Regions from separate parts of the Pseudomonas sp. o96-267 genome, predicted to be linked through region 2. Evidence: predicted binding sites of a transcription regulator. Region 2 holds the regulator's gene; each other region holds the start of a gene.
The links. Region 2 encodes FliA, which starts transcription of late flagellar genes. Its sites were predicted from a motif close to CTAAAGTTTNNNNNNNNNNNGCCGNTAA; they were not measured.
Positions count from the first base shown of each region.

Region 1: motA (flagellar motor stator protein MotA) is a predicted target of FliA. The motif match lies at 1,174-1,201, and genes of this name have one in related genera.
Region 3: EGJ86_RS10690 (methyl-accepting chemotaxis protein) is a predicted target of FliA. The motif match lies at 1,172-1,199, and genes of this name have one in related genera.

Region 1 covers NZ_RHQP01000001.1:152,931-158,397, reverse strand. The annotation lists gene EGJ86_RS00690 (HDOD domain-containing protein) at 1-1,135, opposite strand, end outside; gene motA (flagellar motor stator protein MotA) at 1,256-2,107, shown strand; gene motB (flagellar motor protein MotB) at 2,111-3,106, shown strand; gene rsgA (small ribosomal subunit biogenesis GTPase RsgA) at 3,100-4,131, opposite strand; gene EGJ86_RS00670 (class I SAM-dependent methyltransferase) at 4,219-5,013, shown strand; gene orn (oligoribonuclease) at 5,043-5,467, shown strand, end outside.
Region 2 covers NZ_RHQP01000005.1:99,169-104,635, reverse strand. The annotation lists gene flhA (flagellar biosynthesis protein FlhA) at 1-60, shown strand, start outside; gene flhF (flagellar biosynthesis protein FlhF) at 72-1,382, shown strand; gene fleN (flagellar synthesis regulator FleN) at 1,496-2,326, shown strand; gene fliA (RNA polymerase sigma factor FliA) at 2,323-3,069, shown strand; gene EGJ86_RS04900 (chemotaxis response regulator CheY) at 3,169-3,543, shown strand; gene EGJ86_RS04895 (protein phosphatase CheZ) at 3,563-4,351, shown strand; gene EGJ86_RS04890 (chemotaxis protein CheA) at 4,364-5,467, shown strand, end outside.
Region 3 covers NZ_RHQP01000012.1:100,861-106,327, reverse strand. The annotation lists gene EGJ86_RS10700 (cold shock and DUF1294 domain-containing protein) at 1-227, opposite strand, end outside; gene EGJ86_RS10695 (undecaprenyl-diphosphate phosphatase) at 224-1,054, opposite strand; gene EGJ86_RS10690 (methyl-accepting chemotaxis protein) at 1,304-2,938, shown strand; gene EGJ86_RS10685 (hypothetical protein) at 2,946-3,560, shown strand; gene pnuC (nicotinamide riboside transporter PnuC) at 3,611-4,180, shown strand; gene EGJ86_RS10675 (AAA family ATPase) at 4,177-4,728, shown strand; gene EGJ86_RS10670 (DUF3429 domain-containing protein) at 4,696-5,163, opposite strand; gene EGJ86_RS10665 (sigma-54 dependent transcriptional regulator) at 5,232-5,467, opposite strand, start outside.

The sequences.
Region 1 (5,467 bases), on a different contig from region 2:
GGCCGCAGGCCTGCAAGGCGTCACGGGCGCAGGCAGTCAGCTGTGGCACGTTGGCAAAGGTGCTGGGGTCGGAGAGCAGGCGTGCGCAGTGCTGGCGCCAGGCGGCGAGGTCATCGCGCTTGGGGGGCGCAGCTACGCTCACGGCTGGTTTGAGGCGATGAGCGTCCCAAGGCCAGATCAGTGCCTGGGCCGGGTGCCACAGTGCGGGGTCGTGGATCAAGCGCGCGCTGCTCACGGCGTGCTGGTGCACTTCCTGCTGCAGTTCGTTCAGGGGTATCTGCAGGTACAGCCCGGTCAGTCTTTGCCAGCGCAGGCAGTGCGCGGTATCCCAGGCCTGGTGCGCTGATACCGCCAGGCCGTTAGCCAGCAGCACGCAATTGCTCGGGTGAGTGAGCCAGTGGCGCAGGGGGATGTCAGCGTCGAGCATCTGCTGTTGATGCAGGGGATGCTCGTTGTCGCGTGCGATGTGCAGCGCCTTGACCAATTGACGCCGATCTCGCTCCAGCAAGCGGTAGCCGCGAACGATCCACTCGGGCAGGCGCCAGCGCTCGGCCAGTTTGACGCACAGCTGGATCAAGGTGACCCCGAGCAATTCCTTCTCGACGACGGCAGGGCGCTCGCCTTTGAGCAGTACGCGCTGTTCCCAGGCTTCGAAGAGTTGAGGATGGGCGCACAGCAGCGGCCAGATGGGGGAGAGAAACAGCAGGCTGCAGCCGTGCAGTTCATTCCACAGGCGTGCCAGGCGTGCGCCGAACAGGCCGCGCGCCTGTTGGCTGGCGTGCTGACTAATCAGCAATATCTGCTTGAATGGCAGAGGGATGTCGCTTTCTGGCAGGGCAGGTGCCTGGTTGAGAAGGGCTTCGCAGCGGCTCAGTCCCAGGCGTGAAAGTGCCGTTTCGACACTCTCGGCGGGATCGCTGAGGCTGTTGCCCGACTGGTTGGCTTCGCGCAGTACTTGCAGGGCAAAGGATGGGCTGGCTTCTATCGCCTCGGCAATTTCGCGCCAGGTGCGGCGGCTGTCGGCGAGGATGCGACGCAGGCGCAAATGCTGCTGCTGCTCGATTGGCAGTGGCAATTTGCCCAGTTGTTGTAACCAGGCATCCAGCGTGCGTGGCAGGGACTTTGACGTCGACATATTGGCTCGAGTCGAAACTGGCTTTTGACCATAACTGGCTATAGTCTGGCGTATAAGTTCCGATAATTAGAAGGGTTGTTTTCAATAACCCATCCACTAGGCTCTTCAAGCGTTTATTTCATGGTAAGAATCATAGGCATCATTGTTGTCTTTGGCTGTGTGCTCGGTGGGTTCATACTCTCGGGCGGCAAGTTTATGGCCTTGGTCCATCCCTTCGAGGTTCTGATTATTGGCGGCGCGGCGCTGGGGGCATTCCTACAGGCCAACCCCGGCAGCATGTTCATGACGGTGTTCAAGAAGTCGTTGAGCATGTTTGGCAGTCGCTTCACTCACGCCTATTACCTCGAAGTGCTCAAACTGCTGTACGAGATACTCAACAAGAGTCGCCGCGAGGGCATGATGGCCATCGAGGCCGACGTCGAAGACCCCAACGCCAGTCCGATTTTCAGCAAGTATCCCGGTGTGCTCAAGGATGCGCGGATGACGGCATTCATCTGCGATTACCTGCGCATCATGTCTTCCGGCAACATGGCTCCGCACGAACTGGAAGGCCTGTTCGACATGGAGCTGGCCAGCCTCAAAGAGGAAGTGGAGCACCCGGCGCACGCCGTGGCCAAGGTCGCCGATGGCATGCCGGCCATGGGTATCGTGGCGGCGGTGCTGGGCATCGTGATCACCATGTCGATCCTGGCCGAGGCGGACAACGCGCAGATCGGTGAGAAGGTGGGCACGGCGCTGGTCGGTACCTTCCTCGGCATTCTCGCTTCGTACGGTTTCTTCGGCCCGTTGTCGAACGCGCTGGAACATGACGCCAAGGAAGAGCTGAACCTTTACGAAGCGATCAAGGCGACCCTGGTCGCTTCCGCCTCGGGCATGCCGCCGACCCTGGCCGTAGAGTTCGGGCGCAAGGTGTTGTACCCGGCGCATCGCCCGAGCTTCAGCGAGCTCGAACAGGCCATGCGCGGCAGCTAAGCCATGGAAAATAACCAACCCATCATCGTCAAGCGGGTCAAGAAGACCGCTGGCGGACACCATGGCGGTGCCTGGAAGATCGCGTTTGCCGACTTCGCAACCGCCATGATGGCGTTCTTCCTGGTCATGTGGCTGATGACATCGGCCACTCCAGAACAGAAGAAAGCCATTTCCGGCTATTTCCAGGACCCGATCGGTTTCACCGAGAGTGCCAGTCCATACGCCATCGATCTGGGTGGTACGCCCACGCCAGCGCCCGAGCGCACCCTCAATCCGGACATCTCCGAGACGCCGGAGAGTCAGCCGGATGAGACCGGAGTCAGCACCGATCAGATCGAAACCCTGGCCGAAAAGATGGAGCAGGAGCGTCTGGAGCTGCTACTGCAGGAGCTGCAGAACAAGGTCGAGGAGAATCCCGAGCTGCAGCGCTTCAAGGATCAGATACTGTTCGAAATCACTCAGGATGGTCTGCGCATCCAGATCATGGACGCCGAGAACCGACCGATGTTCGCCCTCGGCAGTGCCAACCTTCAGCCCTATTTCGAAGACATCCTGCTGGCCATGGCCGACACCATTCGCGCGGTGCCGAACAAGATCAGCGTCAGCGGGCATACCGATGCCAAGCCGTTCATCGGCCGTGGTGATTTCGGTAACTGGGAGTTGTCATCCAACCGTGCCAATGCTGCGAGGCGCACGCTCGTGGCAGGCGGGTACCCGGACGAGCAGGTGGCGCGTGTCGTCGGGTACGCTTCGTCGGCGTTGTTTGATCGTGAGGATCCGTTCAATCCGGTCAATCGGCGCATCGATATCGTCGTGCTGACCAAGAAGGCGCAGCGCGCCATCGAGGGCGAACAAGGCGTCGAGGAAGGCACTGCGCCCGCGCCAGGCGAGGCTCCGGCGGACGCGGCGAGTGAACCGCTAGCGCCAGAGCAACTGCAGCAGCGCCTGAATATCTTCGAAGAAGGCGCCTTGCAGTTCGATCAACTGAATAATCAGTAATCGTCTTCCGGCAGGCTGGCGATGATGTGTCGGTAGCTGGCCATGCGCTGCGGCTGCACGCGGCCGTCTTCCAGGGCCTGCAAAAGCGCACACCCGGGTTCGCGATCATGCTTGCAGTCACGGAAGCGGCAGCGCCCGAGCAGGTCGTGGAATTCGATGAAGCCCGCTTCCACGTCATCACGGCTGACATGGCCGAGGCCGAATTCGCGAATGCCCGGGGAGTCGATCAATTGGCCGCCACCGGGAAAGTGGAAAAGACGAGCGGTGGTGGTGGTGTGCGTGCCCTTGCCAGTCAGCTCAGACAGCGCGCCGACACGCGTATCGACGCCGGGCAACAGGCTGTTGACCAGCGATGATTTGCCCACGCCAGATTGGCCCACGAATACGCTGACGTTACCGTTCAAGCGCTGTTTCAGCTGCTCCATGCCGTCGCCTTGATGGGCCGAGACCTCCAGCAACGGATACTCAAGCTCACGATAGACCTTGAGCAGAGCGTCCAGCGCGACCTGGTTCTGCTCGTCGATCAGGTCGGCCTTGTTCAGCAGCAGCAATGGGCGAATGCCCGCGTGCTCGGCGGCCACCAGATAACGGTCGATCAGGTTGGCGTGCGGCTCGGGCAGCGGCGCGAAAACGATGACGATCTGGTCGACGTTGGCCGCCACCGGCTTGAGTTGGCCGCGCATGTCGGGGCGGCATAGCTCACTGTTTCGCGGCAATTGCGCGACGATGACGCCATCACCCTGATTGCCCGGGCGCCAGACCACCTGGTCGCCAGTGACCAGAGCCGGCAGATTGGCGCGCAGATGGCAGCGAAACACCTGGCCGGCCATTTCACCCTGCAAGCCCTCGATTTCCACCTGCACGCCGAAGTGGGCGATTACCAGGCCGGTCTGTTCCGGGCCGAGGTCACCGCCTTCCAGTGCTTCCACTGCCTTCGATTCGCGCTTGGCTGCGCGGGCCGCGCGCTCACCTTGAATCTTTTCGATACGCCAGTTCTGGCGGCGGTTGAGTTGGCGTTTGGCCATGGAACTTCCGGGTAGTGGAGTGTTGATCGCGGCGAGTTTAGCATGAGCGCTCGGCGGCCATTCGGCTGTCAGGAATAGAGGTCGGGAATGACGATAGGCGAGGAAAGAACGGTGCTGCGGCTACCGTTGTTGCGCGCTCTTTTAGCGCAGGGCCTGTCCCTGGCGCTGGTGGTGGTGCTGGTCTATCTGCTGGCGTTACTGCCTTGGCGGATGTCGTTGTTTTCAGTGGCGCTGCTACAAGGTGTCGTGGCCGCTGGGATCGGCTGGCGCTTGGGGCTGTCACGCTGGTGGTTGTGGATCAATCTGGCGTTTCTACCTGCACTGCTGGTGATGCAGCGCGCTGCATTACCGGCCTGGCTTTTCCTGCTGGGATTCGTGCTGTTGCTGCTGGTCAACTGGAACAGTTTGCGTGAACAGGTGCCGCTCTACCTGAGTGGGCGCAAGGCGCAGCAACGTCTGCAGCAGTATTTGAGCGAACGTGAGCCGCCGCTGCGCTTCGTCGACCTGGGGTGTGGTACGGCAGGTACGGTACTGCAGCTGGCCAGGCAGTTTCCGCGCGGACAGTTCGTGGGTGTCGAGACGGCGCCGCTGCTCTTCCTTCTCGCCTGGCTGCGCTGCTTGCTGCAGGAAAACTGCAGCATTCGTTATCGGAGCTTGTGGCAGGTCGAGCTTGGCGAGTTCGATGTCGTCTACTGCTTTCTCTCGCCTGTGCCGATGCTGCGCCTGTGGGCCAAGGCGCAAGCCGAGATGCGTACTGGCAGCTGGCTGATCAGCAATACCTTCGAGATTCCGGGTGTGCCAGCTGATCGCGAGCTCGACGTCAGCGAAGGGCGGCAAACCTCTCTGTTTCTCTGGCAGATGAAGGGCGCTGAGATCCGCTAGACTTGGCGCCTGAGCCAAGGAGCCTAACCATGCAAAACCCCAACAACCTGATCTGGATCGACCTGGAAATGACCGGGCTGGAGCCAGAGCGTGATGTGATCATCGAGATGGCCACTATCGTCACCGACAGCGAGCTGAACGTACTGGCTGAGGGACCGGTGATCGCCGTTCACCAGAGCGACGAGGCTCTGGCAGGCATGGACGAATGGAACACCCGCACCCATGGCCAGAGTGGCCTGACCCAGCGCGTGCGAGAGAGCAAGATCGACAGCGCCGCTGCCGAGGCGCAGACCATCGCTTTTCTCGAGCAGTGGGTGCCGAAGGGTAAGTCGCCAATCTGCGGCAACAGCATTGGCCAGGATCGCCGCTTTCTCTACAAGTACATGCCGGCGCTGGAAGCCTACTTCCACTACCGCTACCTGGACGTATCGACGCTGAAGATCCTCGCTGGCAT
Region 2 (5,467 bases):
TACCAGGAAATTCCGGACAACAAGCAGGTCACCATAGTCGCTACGGTCGGCCAGAACTGAGGTAAAGGGTCATGCAGGTCAAACGCTTCTTCGCTGTCGATATGCGGACCGCCATGAAACTGGTGCGTGACGAACTGGGCGCTGATGCCGCGATCATCGGCAATCGCCGCGTTGCCGGTGGCGTCGAGCTGACTGCTGCGCTGGATTATCAGGTGCCGGCACCCGTGCGCCCTAACCCGGCGCTGGAAGCCGAGCTGCGCAAGACCCAGGCACGCATTGCCAGTGCCCAGGCCGAGCTGAGCACGCGTGCAGTACAGGATGCCGGCAAGGATCGCCAACTGTTCGCCAACGAGTCGTTGTTGGCGCCCGAGCTGCCGGCAACTCCGGTCAAGCCGCAGCGCCCGCTAGACGTTGCCGCACCTGCCGCGCCTGCGGTCGATCCCCGTGCCCTGGAGGCCATGCGTTTCGAGTTGCACGGCCTGCGTGAGCTGATTGAGGTGCAACTGGGGTCGATCGCCTGGGGACAACTGCAGAATCGTCGTCCGCAGCAAGCCAATCTGTGGCGCCGCCTGCAGCGTATGGGGTTGTCCGCCGAACTGTCGCAGGCGCTGCTGAGCAAGGTGGCCGGCGTTGCCGAACCGCGTCAGGCTTGGCGTATGCTGCTGGCACATCTGGCCCATGCGATCGCTACGCCCAAGGTCGAGCCGCTGGAAGAGGGGGGCGTGATCGCCCTGGTCGGTCCGGCCGGCATGGGCAAGACCACTACGCTGGCCAAGCTGGCTGCGCGTTATGTGCTTAAGTACGGCGCGCAGCAGGTCGCTCTGGTGAGCATGGACAGCTTCCGTATTGGCGCGCAGGAACAGCTCAAGACCCTGGGGCGCATCCTCGGTGTGTCGGTGACCCAGATCGATCCGGGCCAGTCCCTGTTGCAGACGCTGGCACCGCTGGCCAAGAAGCGCGTGGTGCTGGTCGATACCGCTGGCCTGCCGGGTAACGATCCGGCGTTGCGTCTGCAGTTGGAAAGTCTGGCCTCGGCACGCATCAAGGCGAAGAATTATCTGGTATTGGCCGCAACAAGTCAGAGCCAAGTGCTCAAGGCGGCCTACCATAGTTACAAGCGTTGTGGCCTTTCTGGCTGCATACTGACGAAGCTGGACGAAGCGGCGAGCCTGGGCGAGGTTTTAGGCCTGGCTATAGGCCAGCAACTGCCGGTAGCCTATGTGACGGATGGGCCGCGGATTCCGGATGATCTGCAGGTGCCACGCAGTCATCAGTTGGTCAGCCGGGCGGTGGGCCTGCAGGCTGCCGAGGAACCGAGTGAAGATGCCATGGCGCAGATGTTCGCCGGCCTCTATCACAACCCGGCCAAGCGGGCCGGCTGAAGCTGCGAGAATGTTGCACCCTCTCGCCACGTGGTGCGGGAGTGAGCGGCCCCAACAGGTTATTTCAACGACCTGTAGGGCCAAGTCGAAGTTAGACAAGGTGTAGAAAGAACATGGGTATGCATCCCGTACAGGTGATTGCGGTGACTGGCGGCAAGGGTGGCGTCGGCAAGACCAATGTATCGGTCAATCTGTCCATGGCCCTGGCCGATCTCGGCCGTCGGGTGATGCTGATGGACGCTGACCTTGGCTTGGCCAACGTCGACGTTCTGTTGGGCCTGACGCCCAAACGCACCCTGGCCGATGTCATCGCGGGTGAATGCGATCTGCGTGACGTCCTGCTGCAGGGGCCGGGTGGCGTGCGTATCGTGCCGGCGGCGTCCGGTACGCAGAGCATGGTCAGCCTCACGCCGATGCAGCACGCCGGTTTGATCCAGGCATTCAGCGACATCAGCGAAAATCTTGACGTGCTGGTGATCGACACCGCCGCAGGCATCGGTGATGCGGTGGTCAGCTTCGTGCGTGCCGCGCAGGAGATCCTCGTGGTGGTCTGCGATGAGCCGACCTCGATTACCGACGCCTACGCGCTGATCAAGCTGCTCAACCGTGACCATGGCATCAGCCGCTTCCGCGTGCTGGCCAATATGGCCCACAGCCCGCAGGAAGGACGCAATCTCTTTGCTAAGCTGACCAAGGTGACGGATCGTTTCCTCGATGTCGCCCTGCAGTATGTCGGTGCCGTGCCCTACGACGAATGTGTGCGCAAGGCCGTGCAGAAACAGCGCGCTGTCTATGAAGCCTTCCCTCGCTCCAAGTGCGCCCTGGCGTTCAAGGCGATAGCTCAGAAGGTAGATACCTGGCCGTTACCGGCCAATCCCCGTGGTCATCTGGAGTTTTTCGTCGAGCGTCTGGTGCAACAACCGACCGCAGACTCGGCCGTATGACAGCAGCCTCTGGACTTCGTATGTACAACAAGGCTCAGGCGCAGGACTCCCAGCACCAACTGATCGAGCGCTATGCGCCGCTGGTCAAACGCATCGCCTACCACCTGTTGGCCCGTCTACCGGCCAGCGTGCAGGTCGATGATCTGATCCAGGCCGGCATGATCGGTTTGCTCGAAGCCTCGCGCAAATACGACTCCAGCAAGGGCGCCAGTTTCGAGACTTTCGCCGGTATCCGCATTCGCGGGTCCATGCTCGATGAGGTGCGCAAGGGTGATTGGGCGCCGCGTTCGGTGCACCGCAACAGCCGCATGGTCAGCGACGCCATTCGTGTGGTTGAGGCAAGAACCGGGCGTGACGCTAAAGATCACGAGGTTGCGGCCGAACTCCAATTGAGTCTGGAGGATTACTACGGCATTCTTGGCGACACTTTGGGCAGCCGCCTGTTCAGTTTCGACGACCTGTTGCAGGACGGCGAGCACGGCGGGTTGCACGAAGACGCCGGGCACAACCACCTCGAACCTTCGCGGGACCTCGAAGACGAACGCTTCCAGGCGGCTTTGGCCGATGCCATCGCCGGTTTGCCGGAGCGTGAACGTCTGGTGCTGGCGCTGTATTACGATGAAGAACTGAACTTGAAGGAAATCGGTGAAGTGCTGGGGGTTAGCGAGTCACGCGTGAGCCAGTTGCACAGCCAGTGCGCGGCGCGTTTGCGCTCGCGGCTGAGTGAATGGCGCGCTGGCTGAACGTGGCGTGCTCGCAGGCGCAAACGGTTTCACGATTAAAGGACGTAGTTGCAAGCGCAATACGTTTGGGACTGTACGGAGGTCGACTTGGACAAGAACATGAAAATCCTCATCGTTGACGATTTCTCGACGATGCGACGGATCATCAAGAACCTCTTGCGGGACTTGGGTTTCACCAATACCGCAGAAGCCGATGACGGCACCTCGGCGCTGCCGATGCTGCAAAGCGGCAGCTTCGACTTTCTGGTGACCGACTGGAACATGCCCGGAATGACTGGCATCGACCTGCTACGTGCCGTGCGTGCCGACGAGCGTCTCAAGCACCTGCCGGTGCTGATGGTGACTGCTGAAGCCAAACGCGATCAGATCATCGAGGCGGCTCAGGCCGGTGTGAATGGTTACGTGGTCAAACCCTTCACCGCTCAGGTGCTGAAGGAAAAGATCGAGAAGATCTTCGAGCGAGTCAACGGCTGATGCCAGCCGCGAGGGTGCTATGGAACACGATGACTCCACGCTGGGTGACCTCGAGTCGACCCTGAAAAACAACGCCCGCGATCTGGTCGATAGCCTTGAACAAGGCAACTTCGGCGCTGCGGTGCAACTGATCAACGAGCTCAACAAGGTCCGTGATCGCGGGCTGTATCACGAGGTCGGCAAACTGACCCGTGAACTGCACAACGCCATTGTCAATTTTCAGCTCGATCCGCGTATGCCGCATGCGCAGGAACTGTCGCAGATCGCCGACGCTACCGAACGCCTGAACTACGTCGTGACCATGACCGAAAAGGCTGCCAACCGGACCATGGATCTGGTCGAGCAGAGCGCGCCGCTGGTCAACGACCTGAGCGATGAAGCGCAAAGCCTGAGCGTCGAGTGGGGTCGTTTCATGCGCCGCGAAATCGGTGCCGATGGCTTTCGTGAGCTGGCCAAGCGTGTCGAGCTGTTCCTCGCCCGTAGCGAGCGAGATGGCGCCAAGCTCTCCGGTCATCTCAACGACATTCTGTTGGCGCAGGACTACCAGGACCTCACCGGCCAGGTGATCAAGCGTGTCACCCAACTGGTGACCGAAGTGGAAAGCAACCTGCTCAAGCTGATGCTCATGGCCAGCCAGGTCGACCGTTTTGCCGGCATTCAGCACAACCACGACGTGCTGCGCGCCGAACAGGAAAAATTAAAAGAACCATCGCGGGGTGAAGGTCCGCAGATTCATGCCGATAAGCGTGATGACGTTGCCTCCAGCCAGGACGATGTCGACGACCTGCTGTCCAGTCTAGGGTTCTAAGGAGCACACAATATGAGCTTCGGCGCCGATGAAGAGATCCTCCAGGATTTCCTGGTAGAGGCCGGCGAGATTCTCGAACAGTTGTCCGAACAGTTAGTCGAGCTGGAAAGCCGACCGGACGACATGAACCTGCTCAATGCCATCTTTCGCGGTTTCCATACCGTCAAGGGCGGAGCGGGCTTCCTCCAGCTCAATGAGTTGGTGGAGTGCTGCCATATCGCCGAAAACGTCTTCGACATCCTGCGCAAGGGTGAGCGTCGCGTCGATTCGGAGCTGATGGATGTGGTGCTCGAGGCTCTTGATGCAGTCAATGGTATGTTCGGCGAAGTGCGTGAGCGGCGTGAGCCGACGCCCGCATCGCCTGAGCTTCTGGCAGCCCTGTCGCGTCTGGCAGAGCCGGGCGGCGGCGAGGCGGCCCCTGCGGCAATTCAGCAGCCGGAGCCCGAACCCGAGCCGGAGCCAGAACCCCAGGCGGTCGCTCCGTCCGTTGCTTCCGGAGACATCACCGACAGCGAATTCGAGCAGCTGCTCAATGCGCTGGGTGATGCGCCAGCAGGCGCTCCGAGTGCAGAGAGCGCTGCCAGTGACGAAATCACCGATGACGAATTCGAGTCGTTGCTCGCCCAGTTGCACGGCAAAGGGCAGTTCTCCGGCGCGGTCGAACCGCCTGCTGTTGCCAGTGCCGTGGTCTCTGCGCCGGCTGCCGCCGCGGCAGGTGACGACATAACCGACGATGAATTCGAAGCGCTGCTCGATCAGCTGCATGGCAAGGGCCAGTTCTCCGGCGCAGCCGAAGCTGCGCCGCCTGTAGCCGCTGTTGCTGCAGCGCCTGCACCGGGAAGTGACGAGATTACCGACGACGAGTTCGAGTCCTTGCTCGATCAGTTGCACGGCAAGGGCAAGTTCGTCCCGCCAAGCGAGCCGGCCCCTGTAGTTGCTGAGAAACCGCCCGCCGCGCCCAAGGCCGCTGCACCAGCAGCCAAGCCAGCTGCGGCCAAGGCTGAAGCTGCCGCACCGCGTGCCGCGGCGCCGGCGCCAGCCCCTGCTGCGGCTGAGAAGGCCCCAGCCAGCGAAGCGGAAACCACCGTGCGGGTCGACACCGCACGGCTCGACGAG
Region 3 (5,467 bases), on a different contig from region 2:
TCGAGGCTGAGCTCACCAGCCAGGCGCAAGTGCTCGGCACGTGGCCGCCCTCGCTCGTCACGCCCCGCGATGAACAACACCTCGTCACCTGGCTGCGGGCGGCGATCACCGCGCATCACAGAGATATGCGCGAATACCTCGCCCCCTCCGTCCTGCGGCTGGATGAAGCCAAAGCCTTTGGCGTCGTCCCAGCTTTTCAGACGCCCCTTGCGCTCGTTACCGATCACGGTTGCGCCGTACTCCAGTCGATCAGGTGCAACTGCCAGGTGGCGAGAATCACCAGGCCGAAAGCGATGCGGTACCAGGCGAACACCGCGTAACTGTGGCTGGTGATGAACTTGAGCAAGGCGCGCACGGTGATCATCGCCACGATGAAGGTGCTGACGAAACCGATGGCGAAGATCGGCAAGTCACTCATCTGCAGGATGTCGCGGTACTTGAACAGCGAATAGACCGTGGCCGCGACCATGGTCGGCATGGCCAAAAAGAACGAGAACTCGGTCGCGGCCTTGCGCGACAGCCCGAATACCAGGCCGCCGATGATGGTGGCGCCTGAGCGTGACGTGCCCGGAATCAGCGCCAGGCATTGCGCAAAACCAACCTTGAGCGCCAGTTTCCAGGTCATGTCGTCGACCGACTCGGCCTTGATCGCGTGTTCGCGCTTCTCCGCCCAGAGCATGATGACGCCACCGATGATCAACGCCATGGCCACGGTGATCGGATTGAACAGCCAGTGCTCGATCAGATCGGCGAAGGCCAGGCCGAAGATCACCGCAGGGATGAACGCCAAAAGTAGATTGAAGGTGAAACGCTGGGCTTTCGGGTCACTGGGCAAGCCCACGACCACGCCGAGTACTTTCGCTCGAAATTCCCAGATAACGGCCAGAATGGCGCCGAGCTGGATGATGATCTTGAACGCCGTCGCGGTTTCGCCATTGAAGCCCAGCAGGTCACCGACCACGATCAGGTGTCCGGTACTGGAAATCGGCAGGAACTCGGTCAGGCCTTCCACTATGCCCAGAATCAGGGCCTGAAAGGCCATCCAGATATCCATCAAATCCCCCAAAGCGTGGCGACTACCTACGCGTAAATTTAAAACGTGGAGCTTGGCCCCGGCCGTGGGACACAAGTCAGTTGTGGAGGTTCCTGGCAACGGTCTAACGCGGTGCTATTCAGGTTCTTTGCCGGGGTGCCGAAATGCTATCAGACAACTAGAGTGAATAATGCCTCGTTGTGCCAGTATTGCCCTGTGCCACTCGAAGCAACCCTGAAGCCGACAATTACAACAATCAGGAATTCGTCCATGAACAGCTTGCGTAGTCTTCCCATCAGCCGACGTCTTTGGCTGATCCTCGCGTTGGCCATCCTGACGCTGATTTTGCAGGGCGCCTATATGCTGCGCCAGATCCACACCGACCTTTATGCCGGCAAATCGGAAAAGACCGAGCATGTGGTGCAGAGCGCGGCCGGTATTCTCAAGCATTTCCATAGCCTGGAAAGCGCCGGCAGCCTGAGCCGCGAAGAGGCGCAGAAGCAAGCCATGGATGTGGTGCGCGGTTTGCGCTATGACGGCCAGGAGTACTTCTGGATCAACGACCAGACCCCGGTCATGCTGATGCATCCGATGAATGCCAAGCTCGAAGGCCAGAATCTTGGTGGCTTCAAGGACCCGGATGGCAAAGAGCTGTTCAACGAGATGGTCGCTGTGACCCGTAGCAAAGGTGCGGGTCAGGTCGATTATCGCTGGCCCAAACCCGGCGCCACTGACCCGGTACCGAAGATTTCCTATGTCGAGCTGTTCCAACCCTGGGGCTGGATTATTGGCTCCGGCGTCTATGTCGATGATGTCCAGGTGGAGTTCCGGGCTCAGGCGATCAAAGCCATGAGCATCGGTTTGCTGATTGCCGTGCTGCTGGCGGTGCTGGTCGTGCTGATCACGCGCAGCATCGTGCAGCCATTGCAAGCTGCAGTGGACGCCATGGCCAGCATTTCCAGCGGTGAAGGCGACCTGACCCGTAACCTCGACACCCACGGGCGTGACGAACTGACTGCCCTGGCAACCTACTTCAATGCCTTTACCGCAAAGCTGCGCCATGTGATCCGGCAGATGCTCGATTCAGCCGGTTCGCTCGATCAGGCCGCCCGCTCGCTTGGCGACATTTCCAGTGAGGCGCAGCGTCACAGCCAGCAACAGGCGCAGCAGATGGAGCTGGTCGCGACCGCCGTCAACGAGGTGACCTACGGTGTGCAGGACGTGGCGAAGAACGCCGAGCACGCCTCCAGCGAAATGCACACCGCCGAGGACCAGGCCAGACATGGCCAGCAGAACATCGAAGCGAGCCTGCGCCAGATCGATCAGTTGTCGGGCACCATCGACAAGGCCGTCGAGGTGATCCAGTCACTGGCCAGCGAGAGCACGCAGATCGGCAGCGTGCTGGAGGTGATCCGCTCCATCGCCGAGCAAACCAACCTGCTCGCCCTCAACGCTGCCATCGAGGCTGCCCGCGCTGGTGAGCAGGGTCGCGGTTTCGCTGTGGTTGCCGACGAAGTGAGGCTGCTGGCGCAACGTACGCAAACCTCCACCGCAGAAATTCAGGGCATGATCGAGCGTCTTCAGGGCAACTCCGAGGCCGCGGTCAAGGTGATCAACGAAAGCAGTCGCGCCTCCCAACTGACTGTGGAACAAGCCAGCCAGGCCGGCGAAAGCCTCGCCCAGATCGCTCAGTCGCTACGCAACCTGACCGGTCTCAATGCCTCGATCGCCAGCGCCACCCTGCAGCAATCCCACGTGGTGGAGGACATCAATCAGAACGTCACGCAGACGGCAGCGCTGGCCCACAACACCGCCGAGGCTGCCGAGCAGTCGAGCGCGGCCAGCCAGCACCTGAAACAGCTGGCCGACCAGCTCAGTCGTCTGCTTGGGCAGTTCCGCGTATGAGTCGACCATGAGCAGCATGCAGCATCAGGAGGTCGATTTCAGTCGACCACAGAACCAGGACCTGATCTGGGACTTGGACAGCATGGCCCGCCGTGAGCTGGCCGAGCGTTTCATCAAGCTGTTCGAGAACCGCTTGTGCGTCTATTCCGAGTCGGTGGGGCAGTTGTACACCAACTACAGCCTGCACTTCCCCTCCGATCTCGGGCGCAAGATGGTGGTGCTGCCCAATCCCTACGCCTTCCACGACACCCTGCACGGCATCGATAGCCAGGCCATCCGCAAGACGGGCCTGTGCGTGTTGCCGGGCAAGGTTCTGGGTAAACCGGGCCTGCTGCTCAGCACCCAGATCAGGGATGGCGGGCCGGCGCCCAAGACCATGCCCTTCAAACCAGCCCTGGCGCAGATCATCAGCAACCAGAAGAAAATCGGTGATCTGTTCCTGCCGGTGCTGATGAAGGGCGACCTGCGCGAGTTCGACCAGCAGATGCCCTATATCCACCTGCATCGCCTGCAGCTGGCACGCCTGGAGCGACTGTCGAGCTTCGAGCGTGACGACATCCAGCAAACCATCACCCGCAAGCTGCTGATGCTCTATCGACAAGCCGACAGCCTGGTGTGCTGAGCCGCCTGCATCAGTACAATCGCCACCCTTTCCTGATTTGAGGGCGCCAGATGTCCTGGCTCGAACTCGTTGCTGCCGGGCTCGGCATCGTCGCTGTCTGGCTGACGGTCAGACAGAACCCCTGGTGCTGGCCAATCGGCTTGATCATGGTGCTGCTCTACGCCTGGCTGTTCTACGACTGGCGGCTGTATTCCAACTTGCTCTTGCAACTGTTGTTCGCCGCGCTGCAGCTCTACGGTTGGTGGCAGTGGACCCGTGGCGGTGACCGCCACGATGGACGCAAGGTCAGCCGCCTGGGTGTGGTCGCCGTTCTGACTGGATTGCTGATCGGCGCGCTCGGTGCCGGGTTGCTCGGCTACCTTATGGCCACTTACACCGATGCCAGCTCGCCCTGGCTGGATTCGGCACTGACCGCCTTCAGCCTGGTCGCGCAGCTGTGGATGGCGCAGAAACGCCTGCAATGCTGGGCGCTCTGGGTAATGGTCGATATCTGCTACGTGGCCTTCTTCCTTTATAGCGAGCTGTACCTGACTGCAGGTCTCTACGCGGCCTTCACCGCCCTGGCCATAAATGGCTGGCTCACCTGGCGCCGCGATCCGGCGTTGCAGCACGCGTCATGAAAGTCCTGGTGCTGACCGGCCCCGAGTCCAGCGGCAAGAGCTGGCTGGCAGCGCAAATACAGGCGCGCTTCGGTGGCGTGGTGGTGGGCGAGTACGTGCGCCACTTCATCGACGAACAACAGCGCGATACTTGCTACGCCGACATCGCCGAGATCGCGCGCGGCCAGTTGGCCTGGGAGGATGCTGCACGAGCAACCAGGCCGCCGCTGCTGATTCTCGACACGCACCTGCTGAGCAACATGCTCTGGAGCCAATTCCTGTTCGGCGATTGTCCGCACTGGTTGGAGGCCGAGTTGCTGGCGCGTCACTACGACCAGCATCTGTTGCTCGACCCCGCTGGCGTGCCCTGGGTTGAAGATGGCCAGCGTTGCCAGCCACAGTTGGCAGAGCGCCAGGCTTTTCATCAGGCTTGCCGGGGCTGGCTGCAGGGTAACGGGCAGCGTTTCTGCGAACTTTCAGGTGGCTGGGACGAGAGGCGCCAGGCTGCGCTGAAGCAGGTCGCGACGCTGCTCGGCTCAGCGAATCAACACGCTGGCCCAGGCCACTAGCAGGCTCAGGCAGACCACCAGGGTCAACGGCGTACGCAGGGCCGGATACCATTGCGGCGCCAGCCCTACGCGTACTGCGTGCATGTCTGCCAGGTACAGGCCGATAAAGGCAAAAAGGAAAATCGGCAGGGACAAGCCAATCGGCAGTCCACCAGCCAATGCGGCCCAGCCCAGCAAGGGCGGAATTACCGACAGCCCCAGTTGCAGCTTGGCCTTTTCATCGGTTTCCTCCGCACGCATCGCCAAACCCCAGTGAATGGCGCCCATGAAGGCCAGAATCACCGCAGCAAAATCCAGCAGCGCGTCCAGCACGAAAGGCCGCCAGCCCAGGGGAATCACCCAGATCCCCAATGCACCACCAACGAATGGTACCAGCCCGGCATACCCCAGTAATCCGGCCAGTTGCGGCGGTTTCTCGGCCTCGAACGGGTGCATGACGATCTCCTTGCGATGGGGTTGCCGAGCACCTTAGCAGTGTTTCTCAAGCGTTACAGCCATGACCCTCAGCGCAGGCGATGCTTGTGCAACAAGCGATAGAAGGTTGGCCGCGAAATTCCTAGCGTGCGCGCGGCCTGGCTCATGTTGTTGGCATAGTGGCCCAGCACGTCGTTGAGCGCCTGGCGTTCGGCCCGTCGTATGTAGTCCTCCAGCGTCACCGGAGCATCGATGCTCGCTTGTGCCGGGCGCAAACCAAGATCGGCTGCAAGAATCTGCTGACCTTGAGCCAACACCAGGGCGC